Regions from separate parts of the Kocuria himachalensis genome, predicted to be linked through region 1. Evidence: riboswitches for the same ligand, from Rfam matches in the RefSeq annotation. Region 1 holds a riboswitch; the other holds the start of a gene.
What was found. A riboswitch is a leader RNA that binds a small molecule or an ion and turns the genes downstream of it on or off. The one in region 1 is predicted to bind guanidine.
Positions count from the first base shown of each region.

Region 2: another riboswitch for guanidine. It lies ahead of ACYVM4_RS01855 (DMT family transporter); the one in region 1 lies ahead of ACYVM4_RS00140 (DMT family transporter).

Region 1 is NZ_BAAGPL010000001.1:22,231-31,599, forward strand. Features, by position in the region: gene ACYVM4_RS00130 (PH domain-containing protein) at 1-59, shown strand, start outside; gene ACYVM4_RS00135 (PH domain-containing protein) at 56-1,672, shown strand; guanidine-III (ykkC-III) riboswitch at 2,026-2,094, shown strand; gene ACYVM4_RS00140 (DMT family transporter) at 2,105-2,419, shown strand; gene ACYVM4_RS00145 (hypothetical protein) at 2,445-2,606, opposite strand; gene ACYVM4_RS00150 (trehalase-like domain-containing protein) at 2,979-3,305, shown strand; gene mbhE (hydrogen gas-evolving membrane-bound hydrogenase subunit E) at 3,337-6,057, shown strand; gene ACYVM4_RS00160 (sodium:proton antiporter) at 6,054-6,488, shown strand; gene ACYVM4_RS00165 (monovalent cation/H+ antiporter subunit D family protein) at 6,485-7,942, shown strand; gene ACYVM4_RS00170 (Na+/H+ antiporter subunit E) at 7,939-8,292, shown strand; gene ACYVM4_RS00175 (monovalent cation/H+ antiporter complex subunit F) at 8,303-8,560, shown strand; gene mnhG (monovalent cation/H(+) antiporter subunit G) at 8,557-8,928, shown strand; gene ACYVM4_RS00185 (universal stress protein) at 8,977-9,369, opposite strand, start outside.
Region 2 is NZ_BAAGPL010000003.1:10,734-20,102, reverse strand. Features, by position in the region: gene ACYVM4_RS01860 (M24 family metallopeptidase) at 1-723, shown strand, start outside; gene ACYVM4_RS01855 (DMT family transporter) at 1,555-1,869, opposite strand; guanidine-III (ykkC-III) riboswitch at 1,880-1,947, opposite strand; gene ACYVM4_RS01850 (hypothetical protein) at 2,303-2,854, shown strand; gene ACYVM4_RS01845 (hypothetical protein) at 3,008-3,280, opposite strand; gene ACYVM4_RS01840 (antibiotic biosynthesis monooxygenase) at 3,433-3,729, shown strand; gene ACYVM4_RS01835 (mandelate racemase/muconate lactonizing enzyme family protein) at 3,776-4,867, opposite strand; gene ACYVM4_RS01830 (NAD-dependent epimerase/dehydratase family protein) at 4,864-5,850, opposite strand; gene ACYVM4_RS01825 (Gfo/Idh/MocA family oxidoreductase) at 5,847-7,235, opposite strand; gene ACYVM4_RS01820 (carbohydrate ABC transporter permease) at 7,333-8,268, opposite strand; gene ACYVM4_RS01815 (carbohydrate ABC transporter permease) at 8,261-9,217, opposite strand.

The sequences.
Region 1 (9,369 bases):
CTGCGGTCGCCGATGAGCTGGAGCGCGCGGCGCAGGAGGCTTCCGGGGAGGCCACGTGAGCGCGGCCGCAACGCCGTGGCGACGCATCGATCCGCGGTCGATCGTGGTGGGCTCGATTCCGCACCTGATCACGACCTGGCTGACCTTCCTGTTGATCCGCGAGTCCTTTTCCTTCGACGAGTGGTTCGTCCGTGAGTATTTGTGCCCTGCTGCCACCGTGGTCGCCGCCGCCGGGGTGATCCACCAGATCGTGCGGAGGGCCACGACCTTCTACGCCCTGGAAGAACGCACGGTGCGGCTGCGCAGCGGGTGGCTCCTGCGGCACCGGACGGCCGTGGACCGGCACCGGGTGCGCACTGTGGTCCTGCACAGCGGGGTCCTGGCCCGACCGCTGGGACTGACCCGGATCCTCCTGGGCACCGGCGAGACCCGCCGGGACGCGGCGGTGATCCTCGCCTGGGTCCCGACCGCGGTCGCCGGGCAACTGCGCGCGCAGCTGCTCGAGCATGCCGGCCCCGTGGGGGGACGCTGCGGGATGCTCGCCCGCGGCCGCCCGTCCTGGGCGCTGTGGGCGCCGTTCACGGCACTGTCGGTGAGCCTGTGGGCCGGGTCCTACGCCGTGGCCTATCAGCTGTTCCTGGCGTGGTTCGGGTGGTGGCGGACGACCCAGTGGTTGATCACCGAGCAGGTGGATCCCCTGACGGTTCTGCGCGTCCTGGTGGTGGTGCCGGTGGTCATCGGTGTCCTCGGCGCAGTGCTGGTCTACCTGGAGCACTGGTGGGGGTTCCGCCTGGAGCGCACCCCTCGCGGCACGCTGGAGACCCGCTACGGGCTGATCGCCCGCCGATCGGTGAGCCTGCAGGAATCGCGGTTGCGAGGAGTCGAATTCGTCCAGCCACTGCTGCCGCGGATCCTGCACCGGGCCCGACTCGTGGCCGTCACCACGGGCGCAGGCTCGCAGAGGACCCTCCTCCGGCAGCTGCCGGCCGCCCGCCGGCGGACGCTGCTGCCGCTGGGCCCTGCGGCGCAGGCAGCTCGTACGGCCTCGGCCGTCCTGGACCGCGAGGTGGACCTCGCCGACCTGTGGGGCCACCCCGTGCAGGCCCGTCGCAAACGCTACCGGTGGGCGGTCCTCTCCACGGCGGCCGTGCTGCTGGTGATCTGGGCAGTCTTCCGGGAACCGCTCCAGAACCAGGTCGGGACGTTTATTCTCGCCGGGCTCGCCCTGGTCGCCTCGGCACTGGTGATCGCCGAGGACAATTACCGCTCCCTGGGACACCGGCTCGATCCCTGCCTGCTCCTGCTGCGCAACGGCACCGTGCGGCGGACCACCACGGTGAGCCAGCGGCGGACCGTGATCGGCTGGGTCTTCCGTCAGTCGTGGTTCCAGTACCGTCTGGGACTGGTCACCGCTGTGGCCTCCACCGCCGCAGGGTCCGGCTCCTACTGGCTCCACGACGCCGGCGCCGCCGGCGCGGTACGCCTCGCCCGCGACATCACCCCGGAGCTGATCGAACCCCACCTCCTCTCGCAGGACCCCGCGCCCCCGGGAGAGGTGCCAGCCGCCGGGTCGACCATCGGTTCTTGGCTGGTGTTCACCCTGGTCCTCGTCGTCGCGGTCACCTCCTGGTGGACGTCCCGACGGCGCAAAAAGCCCGACGAGCGGGCCTAGATGAGAGAGTCCGCGTCCCCTCACCCATGTTGAGCACGCGCGAACTGGCCCCCCTCCCCGCAACTGCTCAGCCAACGCCGGCATGTTCTGCGTCGCACGACTCAGACGCTCCAGAATGGGGGTCACCAGAGTGTTGCCCTGCTCGCGTATCGACAACTCGCTGACGAAGACGGCACATAAAGCGCGGACGCCAGCACCCGCCTCTAATGAGCCGTATGTAAAGCGGAGGGCCTTGAGGACGTGCCCTGAGAATCGTAAGCGGCGGGCGATACGTCGCCACGGTCTATGAGTTGATGCTCGCTGGTGGTGATACGTCTGACGTTGTCGCCTGCCACCGGGTGTGGGACCTTGGGAGAGAGCCCCAAAGAACCGGGCTCCCGGACGAGGGGTGCTGTACCCGGTGCGCGACAAGACGGCCCACAGGAGGCTGTCATGTCATGGTTCGTTCTGGTCCTCTCCGGGATCCTCGAAGCGGTCTGGGCCACTGCGCTGGGCAAGTCCGAGAACTTTAGCCGGCTCGGCCCCACCCTGGTGTTCTTCCCGGCCTTGGCCGCGAGCATGGCGGGTCTGGCCTACGCCATGAAAGACCTGCCGGTGGGTACCGCCTACGCGGTATGGGTGGGCATCGGCGCGGTGCTCACCGTCGTCTACGCGATGGCCACCGGTGAAGAACTGATCTCGGTGATGAAGGTCGTGTTCCTGCTGATGATCATCGGCGGGGTCCTCGGGCTCAAACTCTCCCATTGACACCGCACCGAGGTGCTCATCGTCATCACAAGATGATGGTGGCGATCAGCATCTCGGCCCGAGAGTAAGCCGCTCTCTTGGCGTACTGGGTGGTCCGGTCCACGCGCTCCAGGCTGATGATCCGCACCTTCCGCCGCCGCATCGCGGCACCGGTTGAGGGGTGGGAGCAGGCATTGTCGGCGGTCACGGCTTATGGCCGGCTCCGGGACCGGCCAGGACCAGCGCGGCCCACCTTGAAGCCTGCGGCCGCTAACCGAGCCATATGTGAGGCGGAAGAAGTTGATCCTGCCCTGTCCTCCCATGGCCGGAGGTGCCCGTGGTGGAAGAGGTTGTGACTCTTGCAGCGGTGGAACGGCAGCCCCGAACGTGCCACCGCCTCGGAATCGGAGGCATGGGCTCGGCTGCACGTCCTTCTGCGGTTCTGGTGTGAGGCCCTCCTCCCGGGCAGGGCACGATCGGATCTACTACGATGCGGCGTGGGGGGACGGTGGTTTCGTCTCGACCTGATGCCTTGCTGAGCCGCCCTTGAATCGGTCGACTGTGGAGGTGTGATCGTTTTATGAGCTTCCCTGTGCGAGGTCGGGACGGCTATCTGCCCATCGAGGGCTACGGGTTGATCGGTGATGGCCGCAGTGCGGCGTTGGCGGGCAGGGACGGGGTGATCGAATGGTTGTGCCTGCCGCGCTTCGACTCCGAGGCGGTGTTCTGCGCGCTGCTGGACTCCCCCCGCGGGGGGTGCTTCCTGGTCACGGTGGAGGCTCTGCGGGAAAACCACCAGCGCTACCTGGAGGACACCTGGGGGGTGATCTCCAGCGGCATCGGCCTGTCCCGCCGCCTGTCCGGACACGATCGCCCAGGCGCAACCGCATCAGGGGCAAGCCGATGACCCCGGGCGTTGGACGGTCGGAGCACACCTCATGATCCTGTCCCTGGTCCTGCTGGTGGGTGTGACCGCGGCCGCCCCGGTGCTGGGACGGCACTGGGACCGTAATGCCGGGTATCCGATCGCGGTGGTGTTCCTCCTGGCCGCCGGCAGCATCGCGGCGCAGGCCTCGCGGGTGGTTGGCGGGGAGTCGCTCACCGCCGGCTGGGAGTGGATTCCTTCCCTGGGGGTGCGCTTCGCGTTGCGCCTGGACGGTCTGGGGCTGTTGTTCGCGCTGCTAGTGCTCGGGGTCGGTGCCCTGGTGATGGCCTACAGCGCCCGCTATCTCGAACCCGACGCGCCGGCCGCGCGGCTGTACACGTTGCTGTCCGGATTCGCGACCGCGATGCTCGGACTCGTCATGGCCGCCGACGTGCTGACGTTGTTCCTGTGCTGGGAGCTGACGACGATCTGCTCCTTCTTCCTCATCGGCGGGTCCGGCACCACCGGCGCCAAGCCGGCGATGCGGGCACTGCTGGTCACCGGGGGCGGCGGTCTGGCGTTGTTCGCGGCCCTGGCCTTCCTAACCGTCGGCACCGGCACCACGGATCTGTCCGTGGTCATGGCCGACCCCGACCTGCTGCACGAGTCGGGGTTCAGCATCGTCGTGGAGGTGCTGGTCATCGTCGCGGCCTTCACGAAGTCCGCTCAGTTGCCGTTCCACTTCTGGTTGCCCGGGGCGATGGTCGCCCTCACCCCGGTCAGCGCCTATCTGCACGCAGCCACCATGGTCAAGGCCGGCATCTATCTGTTGCTGCGCTTCTCCCCGCTCTACGGCGACCAGCCGGTGTGGACCTACGTGCTGCTCATCGTTGGTCTGTCCACCGCGGTCTACGGTGCGCTGCTGGCGCTGCGCCAGCACGATCTGAAGGCGCTGCTGGCCTACTCCACCATGAGCCAGCTGGGCCTGCTGGTGGCCGCCACCGGGGTGGGCACCCCCGCGGCGCTGGGGGCGGTGGCCACCCACACCTTCGCCCACGCGCTGTTCAAGGCGACCCTGTTCATGCTGGTGGGGATCATCGACCGTGAGGCCGGCAGCCGCGACATCCGTGAACTGTCCGGGTTGCGCCATGCGATGCCGGTGACTGCCACCCTCACGGGTATCGCCGCGCTGTCGATGGCGGGGGTGCCTCCACTGCTGGGGTTCGTCAGCAAGGAGACCCTCTTCGAGGCCTTTCTGGCGGCCCCGGGCCGGACCGGCGGCCCGGAGTGGACGGGCATCGTGGCCGCCGCTACCGCGCTGCTGGCAGCGTCGCTGACCTTCGCCTACGCGGCACGCATCGTCGCCGGAGCCTTCTTCGGACCCCTGCAGCAAGGTGAGCTCTACGAGCCCTCCAAGGCCTTCGTGGCCCCCACGGTGGTGCCGGCCCTGGCGTCGGTGGCCCTGGGCCTGGGCGTGAGCGTGCTCACCCCGCTGGCCAATCGGATCACCACCGACATCGCACCGCGCGGGCAGGACACCCTGTACTACATCGCGCTGTGGCACGGCTTCACCCCGGCGCTGGGCCTGTCCGCGGCGACCCTGGGGCTGGGCACAATGCTCTACCTGGCCAGGGACCCGGTGGAGCGGTGGCTGCAACGGTGGCACCTACCAGCCACCGGCTCCGACGTGTTCGACGCCCTCTACACGACCACCCTGCGCACCGGTGCCGCGGTCGCTCGGCCGTCCCAGACCAGTTCCATTGCCGGGCAGCTGAGCCCCGTCCTGGTCACGGCCCTGGTGCTGGCGGCCGCCGCGGCACTGGCCCGCCCAGAACTCACGCGACCCTTGGCCACCGTCCGCCCCGAGGACTGGTTCGTGGTCGCTCTCCTGACCCCGACGGCTCTGGCTCTGGCCGTGGTGCGTTCCCGGTTCGCCGCGGTGTCCCTGCTGGGGCTGGTGGGATTCCTCGTGGCGGTGTGGTTCCTGCTGGCCGGGGCCCCCGATCTGGTGTTGACCACCCTGGTGGTGGAGATCCTCACGGTGCTGGTGGCCGTGCTGGTGCTGCGCCGGCTGCCGAGCACGTTCACGCCCACCAGACGGGGGCGACGCATCGGCGCGGCGTTGCTGGCCGCCGGGGTCGGTCTGGCCGCCGCGGGGGCCACCTATGCCCTGACCGGTCGCCGGGAGCTGTCCACGGCCGGCGGCTACTTCCTCACCGAGGCGAAGGAGCAGACCGGGGGCACGAACGTGGTCAACTCCATCCTGGTCGACTTCCGCGGTTTGGACACCCTCGGGGAGATCACGGTGCTCGCGGCCGCGGCAGTGGGGGTGGGCGTGCTGCTCAAACCGGCCCCACCGGAGATCATCGAACAGATTCCCGCACCGCCCTCGCTCCTGCGGCAGGCGCAGCGTGTGCTCTCCCCGTTGATCATCGTCCTGGCCCTGTATCTGTTGCTGCGCGGACACTACGAACCCGGCGGGGGGTTCGTCGCCGCCCTCGTCGCCGGTGTCGCCGTGGCCCTGCACTACCTCGCCTACGGGCCGGCCGGCATGGACGGGCTGCGCCGCACCGTGCCGTGGCTGCTCGGGGGCGGCATCGGGGTCGCCGTGCTCGTCGGCCTCGGCGGGCTGGTGCTGGGCGGATCCTTCCTCACCGGCGGGGAACTCGACGTGCCGGTACCCGTGCTGGGTTCGGTGAAGCTCACGGCCGCCCTGATCTTCGATCTCGGGGTGTTCGCCGTGGTCGTGGCCCTGGTGATCCGCGCCGTGGACCGGCTGGGGGTGCGCCCATGAGCGCCGCCATCATCGTGGGGCTGCTGGTCTTCGCCGGTGTCTACCTCGCCCTGCAGCGGGAACTGGTGCGCGCGGTCCTCGGGTTCATTCTCCTCGGGCACGCGGCCAACGTGGTGCTGCTCTCCGCCGGAGGGCTCCACTTGCGCCAACTGCCCTTGGTCGGTGACGGTGTTCCGCCCGAAAGCGCTGATCCCCTGCCTCAGGCGTTCGCGCTGACCGCGATCGTGATCACCTTCGGCATCACCATCTACCTGCTGGTGCTGTCCCTGCGCACCCCGGAGGACGGTGACGAGCCCGAGAACGACCCCGCCGCGACTCCCGAGAGCGGGACACCGGCAGCCGCCACCTCCCCGGAAGCACCCGAGGAGACACCCGCGACGGCCCGGGAGGATCTCTCCGGCCGGAGCGGACCCGAACGGGGGGCACCATGATGTCCGCACTGGCCCTGCCGGTGGCCGCCCCCATGCTCGCGGCCGCCGCCCTGATGCTGATCCGCCCCCGGTGGGCGCACCGGGTGATCGGCTTCCTCGTCACCCTCGGGGTGCTCGGCCTCGGCGCCGCGCTGCTGGGCGCCACCGGCGACGGAATTTTCGTAGAGCAGGTGGCGGGATGGCCCGGCGGGATCGCCATCCCCCTGGTCGCCGACACGCTTTCGGCGCTGCTGCTGGTGGTCTCCGCGGTGCTCGTGCTGGCCTGCACCGCTTTCGCCGCCGCGACCGGAGCGGATGAGCACCGGCACTTCTGGCCGCTGGTGCTGCTGCTCAGCGCCGGTGTCTACGGCGCCTACCTGACCGGGGACCTGTTCAACCTGTTCGTGTGCATCGAGATCATGCTGCTGCCCTCCTACGTCCTGCTCACCCTGCAGGGCAGGTCGGACCAGTTGGCCGCTGCCCGCATCTATATTCCGGTGAACCTGCTCGCCTCCACCCTGCTGATCACCGGTGTCGCCCTGGTCTACGGGACTGCCGGCACAGTCAATCTCGGTGAACTGACCGGCCAGGCACTGACGTCGCCTTCGGTGGCGATCGCCGCGGGGGTGGTGCTGCTGGCTCTGGCGGTGAAGTCCGCGGTCGTGCCCGTGCACGGCTGGCTGCCGCGGGCCTACCCGCACGCCCACCCGGCGGTGCTGGCCCTGTTCAGCGGGCTGCTGACCAAGGTCGGGTTGTACGCCGCCTGGCGGGTCTACGCCGTGGTCTTCGATGGGGATCCCGGCTACCGGTGGCTGTTCGTCGCGATCGCCGTGCTCACCATGGTCATCGGAGTGCTCGGTGCCGTCGGGCAGCAGAACATGCGCGAGATCCTCAGCTTCCACATGGTCAGCCAGATCGGCTACCTGGTGCTCGGCATTGCCCTGTTCACCCCGATCGGACTGACCGCGGCCGGGTTCTACCTGGTGCAGTACGTCCTGGTGAAGGCAGCACTGCTGCTGGTCGCCGGCGCGGTGATTCATGGATACGGCACCGACCGCCTCGACCAGCTCGGCGGTCTGGCCCGCCGGGAACCACTGCTGGCGGTGGCCTTCATCGGCGCCGGACTCTCCCTGGCCGGGCTCCCCCCATTCTCCGGGTTCGTGGCCAAATTCGCCCTGGTGGTCGCGGCCGTGACCGAGGGGGAGTACCTCGCGGCCGCGGTCGCCGTCGCGGTGAGCCTGCTGACGCTGACATCGATGGTCAAGATTTGGCTCGGTGCCTTCTGGGGCCGCGCCCCTCAACACGTGCTCGACCGGCCCCGACTCGGCATCGGCGTCGCCGCCCCGGCGCTGACCCTCACCGCGATCTCCTTGGTCCTCGGCGTGGGCGCCCAAGCCCTGTTCCCGTGGGCCGAGCAGGCCGCCACCGACCTACTGGACGTCACCGGCTACGCCCAGGCGGTGAGCAACGGATGAGACGACTCCTGCGCCTGCCGATCCGCACGTGGCGGTTGCTGGCCTTCGTCCTCTGGTACACCGGCCAACTGGTCGTGGCCAACATCTCGGTCGCCCGGCACGTGCTCTCCCCCCGCCTCCGGGTGGTGCCGGGCATCGCCCGAGTCCCGCTGCGCTCGAGGAAGGAGTCCCACCTGGCGCTGCTGACCGGGCTGGTCACCCTCACCCCCGGTACCCTCGTGCTGGAAGTGGGCGGCGCCCCGGCCGTGATGTTCGTGCACGGACTGCACAACCCCGATCCCGAGACGCTCCGCCGGCAGGTGCAGGCGCTGGAGGACCGTCTGCTCACCGTCCTGGATCCCGAGGCCTGAGGAGGACATCATGGGTTTAATCGACGCCGGTTTCCTCGTGCTGGGTCTGGCATTCCTGACCACGGTGTGGCGGATGGCCATCGGGCCGACGAACGCTGATCGCGCCGTCGCCGCCGATCTGGCGTTCTTCGTCCTCATCGGGGTCCTCGCCCTGGCCGCCGTCCGGTTCGACCAGCCCGTGTTCTTCGACCTGGTGCTCGTCGCCACGCTGGTCGGCTTCGTCGCCAGCCTCGCCCTGGCCCGGCTCATCGACCGGAGCACACCGTGAGCACCGCCGCCGACATCCTGATCACTCTCCTGCTCGTCCTCGGTGTGGTCCTCATCGGGCTCGCCGGGATCGGCCTGTTGCGCCTGCCCGACGCCTACGCCCGGATGAACGCCGCCGGCAAAGCCGGCGGACTGGGCGTGGTGTGCATCGTGGCAGGGGCAGCCCTCGCCGCCGCGGACATCGAGGCCGGCACCAAAGCCGCCGCGGCGATCGTTCTGCAGCTCCTCACCGTGCCGATCGGCAGCTTCGCCATCGCCCGCGCCGCCTACCGCGCCCACACCCCCCTGGACCCGCTCACCGCCTACGACGAATACGCCCAACCACCCGCAGGCCCCGAAGACGACAGCACCGAATCCCCGCACCGGTGAGGCGCACCCCCCCAGCCCGAGGGGCAGCACCTCCACCGGGCCACACTGCTAGAACGGGGGCCCAACACCCTTGCCGGTCGAAATGACCATCACGGGGCTCTCGCCCTCGTTGAGCACCGCCTGCGACACGGAACCCATGAGCAGTCCCCGGAACCCGCCGTAGCCGCGGCTGCCCACCACCACCAGCTCGGCCGAGCGGCTGGCCTCCACGAGCAGGTCTTTGGGGAAGCCGAAGAGCACGAACGTTTCAACCGGCAGGCCCCGATGTTGAGCCCGCAGCGCCTGCGCCACCTGATCCACCATGACCTGCGCCGGGTCCAGGAGCTGTTCGCGGATCGCCCGATCCAGATCCACCGACCCCGTCGACGTGGTCGTGGCTTCCGGGACCGCGGTCAGCAAGGTCAAGCCCCGGCCGTGCCGTTGGGCATACCGGGCCGCCGC
Region 2 (9,369 bases), on a different contig from region 1:
GCCGCGCCGCTGCGGGCGGCGCGGGCCTCCCTGCTGCCCGGTGAGGCGCAGCGCTACGAACGGCTGTGCCGGGACGCCGCGACCGTGCTGACCGGCGCCCTGGGCCGGGCGACCCCGCGCACCACCGAGCGGGAGCTCGCCGCCGGGCTGACCGCCGAGCTGGTGCGCGCGGGCGCGGAACCCCTCGTGGTGCTGTGCGGCGGCGTGGACCGCCTGCCCCACCGCCACCCCCTCCCGACCGCCGGGCCCCTGGGCCGGCGGGCGATGGCGGTCGTCTGCGCCCGCCGCGGCGGACTGATCGCCAACGTGACCCGGTGGGTGCGCTTCGGCCCGGCGGACCCCGCCGAGACGGACGCGGAGGCGAGGATCGCGGAGGTCGAGGCGGACGTCCTCGACGCGCTGCGCCCCGGGCTGCCCCTCGCGGACCTGCTGCCGGTGCTCCGGCGCTCCTATCCGCGCCACGGCTTCGACGCCGGGGAGTGGACCCGACACCACCAGGGTGGGCCCGCCGGGTACGCCGGGCGGGATCCCCGGCTCGCCCCCGGCGTGCCGGACCGCGTGCACGAGCACCAGGCCTTCACGTGGAACCCGTCCGCGCCGGGCGCGAAGATCGAGGACACGGTGCTGCTGGGTCCCGACGGCGTCCGGCCCCTGTCCGTGGACCCGGAGTGGCCCGTGCTCCGGGTCCGGGGCCGGGACCGCCCGGCCGTGCTGGAGCGCTGACCCCGCCCGCGCCGCCCGCGGCCAGACGCCGCGCAGCGGGCCGCGAAGGCCCCCTGATGGTCGGCGCCGATCCCGGCGCGGGCCCGCACCGGTCGGCCCCTCCAGTCCGGCGCGTCGCCGGCAGGGGCCCTGGCGACCGGACGTTCCTCCTCTGCCGTCCCCGGACCTCCTTGGCCGCCCCGACGTCGAGCACCACGCGCCAACGATGCAGCCGGTGAGGTCCAGTGGGTGATCAGTGTCGACTCCACCGTGGTGCGCGCTCACCAGCACGCTGCCGGTGCCCGTCAAGAGGGGCTGTTCTGCAGCGATCGAGACCTTGGTAATGGTCGGGGGCGAAGGACTCGGCCGCTCCCGCGGTGGGTTGGGCACCACGATCCACCTGGCCCCCGACGGCCGCGGTTTGCCGATCAGCATGGTGCTCACGGGAGGGCAGGCTGGGACAACCCGCCATTGCGCCCGGTACTCGAGGGCATCGAGGTGGCCCGCACTGGTCCTGGCCGGCCTCGGACCCGGCCACAGGCCGTGATCGCCGACACGGCTTGCTCCCGTCCCTCACCCCGCGCTGCGATGGGACGGTGGAAGGTGCGCTTTGTCTGTCCGGAGCGCCTGGACCAGCTCACCCGTCGGGTCGCCGAGGGTCTAGGAGGTGGGCGCCCGTCAGTTCTCGACGAGAACCTCTATCGGGGGCGGAACGTGATGAGCGCTGCTTCACCAGGCTCAAGAAGTTTCGTGGCCTGGCCACTCGGTACGCCGAGCGGGCGGCCTACTATCGGGCCGGAGCGCTCATCGCGGCCATCATCTTGTGGTTGCGATGAGCACTCCGGTGCGGCCTCAGTGGGAGAGTTTGAGCCCGAGGACCCCGCCGATGATCATCAGCAGAAACACGATCCTGAGCACCGAAATCAACTTTTCACCAGTGGCCATCGCGTAGACGACAGTGAGTATCGCACCGATGCCCACCCACACCGCGTAGGCGGTGCCCACCGGGAGGTCTTCCATCGCGCAGGCCAGGCCGGTCATGCTCGCGGCCAGGGCCGGGAAGAACACCAGGGTGGGGCCGAGCCGGCTGAAGCCCTCGGACTTGCCCAGCGCGGTGGCCCAGACCGCTTCGAGGATCCCGGAGAGCACCAGAACGAACCAAGACATGACAGCCTCCTGCGGGCCGTCTTGTCGCGCACCGGGTACAGCACCTCTCGTCCGGGAGCCCTGTTTCCCGGGCTCGTTTCCAAGGTCCCACACCCAGTCGCAGGCCACAACGTCAGACGTATCACCGTCAGCCAGCATCAACGCATGAAAAGCGACGACGCAGAGCACGCCCCCCTACGATTCGTAGGACACGTCCTACCCGGACCGACCAGCACTGCGAACCCGCGGGCGCGCTCGAGCGAGACCATCTCCATGCCGTGGGCAGGTGCTCCGCCACTACCTGGCCATCTGTAAAGCGTTCCCCCGGCCCAAGGCCACCACGGTGGCCTGCCTGCGCGAATCACGTCGGCATGTCGCCGCAGGTTGCACAGGACGGAGCAATGCACCGCCCGCCATGAGTTAGCAAACGTGAAGTGAGCCGTAGGCTGGGTGCATGTCGCTTGCGTTGATCCTCGAGCTGCTCATGACGGCGTTCATCACCGTGTCGATTGCCGCGGTGGCCTGGTGGGCGCGCAAGCACCCTAACCGGGCCAAGGAGTACCCGGAGCGGGTGCGGATGCCCAAGGTGCTGCCGATCTTCGGCTGGCTGTGTGTGTGCGTGGGGCTGCTCATGGGGCTGGTGTCCTTCTTCACCCCCGGCGCACCCCTGGGCGCCCGCATCGCCTCGGTGGCGATCTTCCTGGGCGGGATGGCCTTCGTGGCGATGTACCGCAACTTCTACGTGGCTGCCCGGGACTTTGAAGTGGCCTTCCGCAGCGTGCTCGGCACCGAACACGTCATTGCCTATTGCGACATCGTCGACTACAGCTCGGGGGTGTTGCGAGGCCAGCAGTTTCTGACGGTCAAATCCGTGCACGGCGTGAAGTTCAGCATCAACGTCAGTGCGTACGACATGTCACCCTTGCTGCGGGCCATTGATTTCCACCAGGTCACCGGCCGCTGGCCGGTCCGCGTGGAGGTCCCCGCGGAAGGCTTCGGCACCTGACGTTCCAGTCCACTGCCTGCGGTGGACACGGTCCTGCTCGATCACCGCTGAAAACTCCGGCGCCGACTGCGCTTCTCTCGGCGATGGCCGTACCTGTCCCCTTGACGGGCTGCAGGAACCGTGTGGCTCGCAGCGGAGTCGATATCGAGCGCCTTATCGCGTCTCCTCGAGGGGCCGGCCGTAGGGGTAGTCCACCCATGGTCCGATGCCCGCGGGCGGGCACGCATCCTCGGCGCCGTTCAGCGTGCACCAGCAGTCCACGGGGAAGCGGGCTCCTTGCAGAACGGCGTTCAGGTCGACATCGAGTTCCGCGTGCCGGTCCGCGAAGCGCGCGTCATACCGAACGATGCGGTACCAGGACTTCCACCAGCGCCGCTTCCTCCACAAGGCGGTGGTCCCGACGGCAATCGGCAAGGATGAGTTCATGCACACCTCATCGCGTGTCCGCGCGCTCTGGAGCCGAGACTTCCCCGACGCTGTGTGATCAGCACAGAATGGACGCGCAAGGAACTGCCGAAGCTGGTCCATGGATTCGCAGGACAGGCCCTGGCCACGTCCACGGAGGAACGAGAACTCACATGAGCGCAGCGGTCGTGACGACGACAGACACGACGATCGAGCCGGAGCGCGAGCAGGACCTGATCGAGGGGTTCCGGCGGATGGTCGCCGGCCCGAGGCCCGACGGCCTCGTCCGCTCGGAGCTGCTCCGCGGTCAGGGCGGTGCGTGGCGGATCCAGACCACGTGGCGGGACCGGGACGCCCTGATGGCCCTGCGCGCCGCCGGTGAGCTACCGGCGGCGCTGGCCCTGCTCGACCGGCTGGGCGCCCCGCACTCCCACGCCGTGCACACGGTGGAGGAGAGCGTCGAGGCCTGACCGGTCCCCACCTGCGCCGCAGCGCTCCCGGCGTTCGTCGCCGCCGTCAGACCGTGAGCCCGGGCCCTACGGGCAGCAGCTGCTGCCGCAGCCCGAGGCCGAGTCCGGGCAGGTCCCGGGTGTCCAGCCGCGAGCCCGTCACCACGACCGGGGACGGTCCGGTGAGGATGCCGAGGTCCGCGAACCCGGCGTCCTCCACGACCTCCACCGTGGTGGGCTCGGCGAAGGTCAGGGCCAGCTGCCCGGAGAGGTCCGGCAGCAGGTGCGGGGCGACCCCCACGCTGTGCGCGCGCGCGAGCTCCACGATCCGCCGGAACGGCGTGATGCCGCCCACCCGGACGATGTTCGGCTGGACGACGTCCACCGCGCCGGCCGTGATGAAGTCCCGGAAGCGGTAGATGTTGTGCAGGTTCTCCCCCAGCGCGATGGGGACCCGGCTGAACCGGCGCAGCTGCCGGTAGCCCTCGAGGTCGTCCGCGCGCAGCGGCTCCTCCAGCCACGACGGTCCGAACTCGGCCAGGGCATCCAGGGCCCGGCGCGCCGTCGGCAGGTCCCACCGCTGGTTGGCGTCGATCATGAGCCCGCGGTCCGGCCCGAGCAGCTCCCGGACGGCGGCCACCCGCTCCACGTCCTCGCGCAGGTCGGGCCTGCCCACCTTGATCTTGACCGCGCCGAGGCCGGCGGCGACCCACCGGCGCACCTGGTCCTGCAGCTCGTCCAGGGAGTAGTGCAGGTTCACGCCGGAGCCGTAGACGGCCACGCTCTCCTGCCGCCGGCCCAGCAGCGCGGTGATCGAGACCCCGGCCCGCCGCGCCCGGAGGTCCCACAGCGCGAGGTCCACGCCCGCGAGCGCGACGCCGGTCAGACCGGCGCCTCCCTCGTGCAGGTGCTTCCAGGCGTCGTCCCAGAGGGCCTCGGGGTGCTCGGTCCGGCCGCGCACGAAGCCCGCGAGGTCGTCGTCGAGGAGTGCTTTCACGGCCGTCGCCCCGATGGTCGGGGTCCAGGAGAAGCCGGTCCCGGTGGCGCCGTCGTCGGCCACGACCGTGACGGCCACGAGGTGGTTCTGCGGTGCCTCCGGCCCCCAGTCGCGCAGCAGCCGGGCCGTGATGAGCTCCGTGTGCAGGGCGGCGATGCTCACGCGGTGCCCTTCCCGTGCCGGCCGGCGCCCGCGGGCTCCCCGGCCGCGGCGGCCACGGTCTCCTCCCGGAGCTCGGTGCGCCAGCTGCGCGCCGGCTCCCAGCCCAGGACCCGGCGGGCCTTGTCGATGCTGAAGGCGGGGGCCGTGCCGGTCAGCCCCGCCGCGAGCTCCTCGCTCCCGGGGACGAACTCGGGGACGAGCTCGGCGAGCGGGCGCCGGGCCAGGGCGTCGGCGGCGCCCACGAGGAAGGTGTCGCCGTTGCGGATCGCGCCCATCCCCTCGAGCAGCGCCCCCAGGAAGGACGTGACGTCGCGGGCGTCCACGTAGTTGAACAGCGCCGGCGCCGCGAGCGCGGGGTCGTCGAGCCGCTCCCGCACGGTGTGGCCCTGCTGGGTCGGGGCGCCCTCCCACTCCTCGGGGGCGATCACGTAGCAGGGGCGGAAGGACGCGTAGCGCACGCGTTCGCCCCGGGCCGCGGCGAACATCTGCGCTACCTGCTCCGCCACGTGCTTGGACAGCCCGTAGGCGTGCCACGGCCGGGGCGGGCTCTCCTCGGTCAGCGGGAGCGCGGGCGGCAGCCAGCCCGCCGGGGAGCCGTAGCCCAGCACGGTGGGGCTGCTGGCCATGACGATCCGCCGCGCCCCGGCCTCGGTCGCCGCGCCGGCCACGTTGTGCGCGATCACCGCGTTGGTCCGCAGGATGACGTGCTCGGGGGCGCTGAACGGGACGGCGATGGCCGCCAGGTTGATCACGGCGTCCGGGCGGGTGGCGCGCATCAGTGCGTGCGTGGCGTCCGGGTCGGTGAGGTCGGCGCCGCGGTGCTCCACGGCGGCGCGGGTACCGGGGGGACCGGAGTCGGCGGGACGGGCACCGTCGGGCGTGGACCGGTCGACGCTGACGACGTCGTAGCCGGCCTCCGCGAGCCCGGCGACCATGCTGCGGCCGAGCCGGCCCGCGCCGCCGGTGACGAGGACGCGGCTCATGCCGGGACCTCGCTCCGGTGCGCCCCGGCCGCCGCGCCCAGGTCCAGCTCGGCGATCCGGACGGGCAGCCCGGTCTCGAGGGACCGGTTGCCGGCGATGCCCACGGCGACGGCCGCCACGCCGTCCCGGTAGCCGGAGGGCCGGCCGTACGGGTCCTCGCCGGGGCCGCGGAAGACGTCCGCCAGCAGCAGGCGGTCACCGCCCCCGTGGCTGCCGGCCCCGTTGCTGATGACCACCTCCTCCGCGGCGCCCCAGTGGCGCTGGACGGTCAGGCGCTCGCCGCGGCGGCGGGCTCCGCCCCGGTGGGGACCCACCGTGACCGAGGGGTCCACCGGGGAGCCGCCGCTCGCGGGCAGCACGGCCGCCCGTTCGACGACCTCCAGCTCGGCCCGGCCCCCGGTGCCGTTGACGGCCACCCGGTACCCCTCCCACGGGGAGTGCGCGTTGAGGGAGTAGGAGAGGGTGGCGCCGCGGGCGTAGTCGACCACGAGCGCCAGGTTGTCCTCGATGCTGATCCCGTCGGAGAACACGTCCTGGTCCCGGCGATACCCGTCGTGGTGCTGGTGGTCCAGGTAGAGCCGGGTCAGGCGCTCGTCGGTGCGCAGGTCCAGGGCGAAGGGGTCGCCGCCTTCGACGTCCCGTCCCGGGGCGCCCGTGCGCGCCCGGGCCTCGGCGTTCTCCCGGCCGTAGAACCGCAGCCCGCCCGAGGCGAAGACCCGCTCCGGGGCGTCGGCCAGCCACCAGTTGACGAGGTCGAAGTGGTGGGAGGACTTGTGCACCAGCAGCCCGCCGGAGTTCTCCTTCTGCCGGTGCCAGCGGCGGAAGTAGTCGGCGCCGTGGACGGTGTCGAGCATCCAGCTGAAGTCCACGGAGGTGACGGTGCCGATCCGGCCGGACGCGACCACGTCCTTGAGCGCGGTGTTGCGCGGGGAGTACCGGTAGTTGAAGGTCACGACCACGTGGCGGCCGGTCTCCTCGACGGCCGCGCGGATGCGGCGGCATCCCTCCGCGTCCACGGTCAGGGGCTTCTCGACGACGGCGTCGGCCCCGGCGCGCAGCGTCTCGCAGATGTAGTCTTCGTGGGTGAAGTCCGGGGTGGTGATGATGACCCGATCGATCGCCTGCTCGCGGATCGTCCGGGAGAGCTCCGCGGGGTCCAGGACGCCGATCCGGACGCCCGAGGTCTCCTCGGCCAGCCGGCGGTAGTGCTCGGCCCGCCCGGGGTTGGTGTCGCCCACCGCCACCAGCTCGGCGACGTCGGAGTGGTCCTCCAGCAGGGAGCGGAGGTACATCTCGCACCGGTTGCCGGCGCCGACCAGGACGTACCGGGTCCGCCTCCCCGGCCGTACCGTGCCGTCCGTGCCGCTGTGCTCTGCGCTGTCCATCGATGGCTCCTGGTTCTGGGGGGGTGGGTGTGCGGTGGGTGGGGCGGCACCGGTGTCCCCGGCCCGGGCGGGCCGGGGACACCGGGGCCGCCGCCCGTTACTTGATGCCCGTGGTGGCGATGCCCTTGACGAGGAACTTCTGTCCCACGAGGAAGGCGATGAACACCGGCAGCAGGGACACGATCGACATCGCGAACAGGGAACCCCACGAGGACTCCCCGGAGGCGTCCACGAAGGCCCGCAGCGCCACGGGGACGGTGAACATGTTCGGGTCGGTCAGGTAGATCAGGGCGCTGAAGAAGTCGTTCCAGGTCCAGATGAACGTGAAGATCGTGGTGGTGGCCAGGGCCGGGACCATCATCGGCAGGATGATCTGCCCGAAGATCCGGGCGTGCCCGGCACCGTCGATCCGCGCCGCCTCGTCCATGTCCTTGGGGATGCCGCGGATGAACTGGACCATGAGGAACACGAAGAACGCGTCGGTGGCGAGCAGCTTCGGCACGATCAGGGGCCAGAAGGTGTTCACCCACCCGATCTGGGAGAACATGATGTACTGCGGCACGATCACCACGTGGAACGGCAGCATGATCGTGAGGAGCATGAGGGCGAAGGCCGGCTTCTTGAAGCGGAACTCCAGCCGGGCGAACGCGTAGGCCGCCATGGAGCAGGAGACCAGGTTGCCGACGATGCACCCGAGCACCACCACCGCGGAGTTGAACAGGTACACGCTGAACGGGCTGGACAGGGCGCTCCAGCCGTCCGAGTAGTTCGCGGTCTCGAGCGTCTGCAGCAGGATCCCGGGTTCGCGGAAGATGATGTCGTCGGGGCGCAGGGAGCTGGCCACCATCCACAGCAGCGGGTAGATCATCACGCCGCCGGTGAGGATCAGCGCCAGGTGCTTGAGCAGGGAGCGGATCCGCGCCCGCGGGCCGGGTCCCCGCTTCGGGGCCGGCTCCGAGGCCCCGGCGGGCGCCGGGCCGGAGCTCTGCTCGAGCGCCGCGGCGGGGTCGTAGGCGATTGTCGAGTTAGTCATCGTAGAACACCCAATACTTAGACGCGATGAAGTTGAGAGCGGTGAACGCCCCGATGATGACGAGCAGCAGCCAGGCCATGGCCGCGGCGTAGCCCATGTCGAAGCGGCCGAAGCCCGTCTGGTACAGGTAGAGCGTGAAGAACATCGTCGAGTCGGACGGGCCTCCTCGGCCGCCGGAGACGATGAACGCCTGCGTGAAGGACTGGAACGCCTGGATGATCTGCAGCACCAGGTTGAAGAAGATGATGGGGCTCAGCAGCGGCAGCGTGATCCGGAGGAACTGCGTGATCCGGCCGGCGCCGTCGATGGAGGCCGCCTCGTAGTACATGGTGGGGATCTGGCGCAGCCCGGCGAGGAAGATGATCATCGGCGCCCCGAAGGTCCACACGTGCAGCAGGATGATGCTGCCGAGCGCGGTCCGGGGGTCCGCGATCCAGCCGATGCCCTCGATGCCGACGAGGGCCAGGAGCTGGTTGACCAGCCCGGTGGTGCCGAAGAGCTGCTTCCAGAGGATGGCGATGGCCACCGAGGAGCCGAGCAGCGACGGCAGGTAGAAGACGGAGCGGTAGAACGCGAGGCCCCGCAGTCCCCGGTCGAGGACCATGGCGATCGCCAGGGCCAGCATGAGCTGCAGGGGCACCCCGACGAACACGTACGTGAAGGTCACCTTCAGCGAGTTGTGCAGCCGCTCGTCCGCCAGCATGCGGGAGAAGTTCTCCGTCCCGATCCAGTCGGGCGCCCGCATGAGGTTGTAGTCGGTGAACGAGAGGTAGAGGGACATCAGCATGGGGCCGAGGGTGATGACCACCAGTCCCACGATCCAGGGCGCCAGGAAGACCGCCGCGGCCCTGTTGTCCCGCCGCTCGGCCCGGGTCCTGCCCCGGGACCTCTTCGCCGGGGTCTGCCCCTCGGGCAGGCCCTTCCGGGTGATCTCCTCCACGACGCTCATGCCGGGAGCACCTCCCGGACCGTCCGCGCCCGGGGCCCCCGGTGCGGTCCAGCGTGGATGTGACTCGATGTCATCGGTATCTCCTCGGAACGAGTGGGAAAGCGTTTTCCAGAGCTGCGTTGCGTCCAGGCTAGTGGCCGACCGGTGTGACG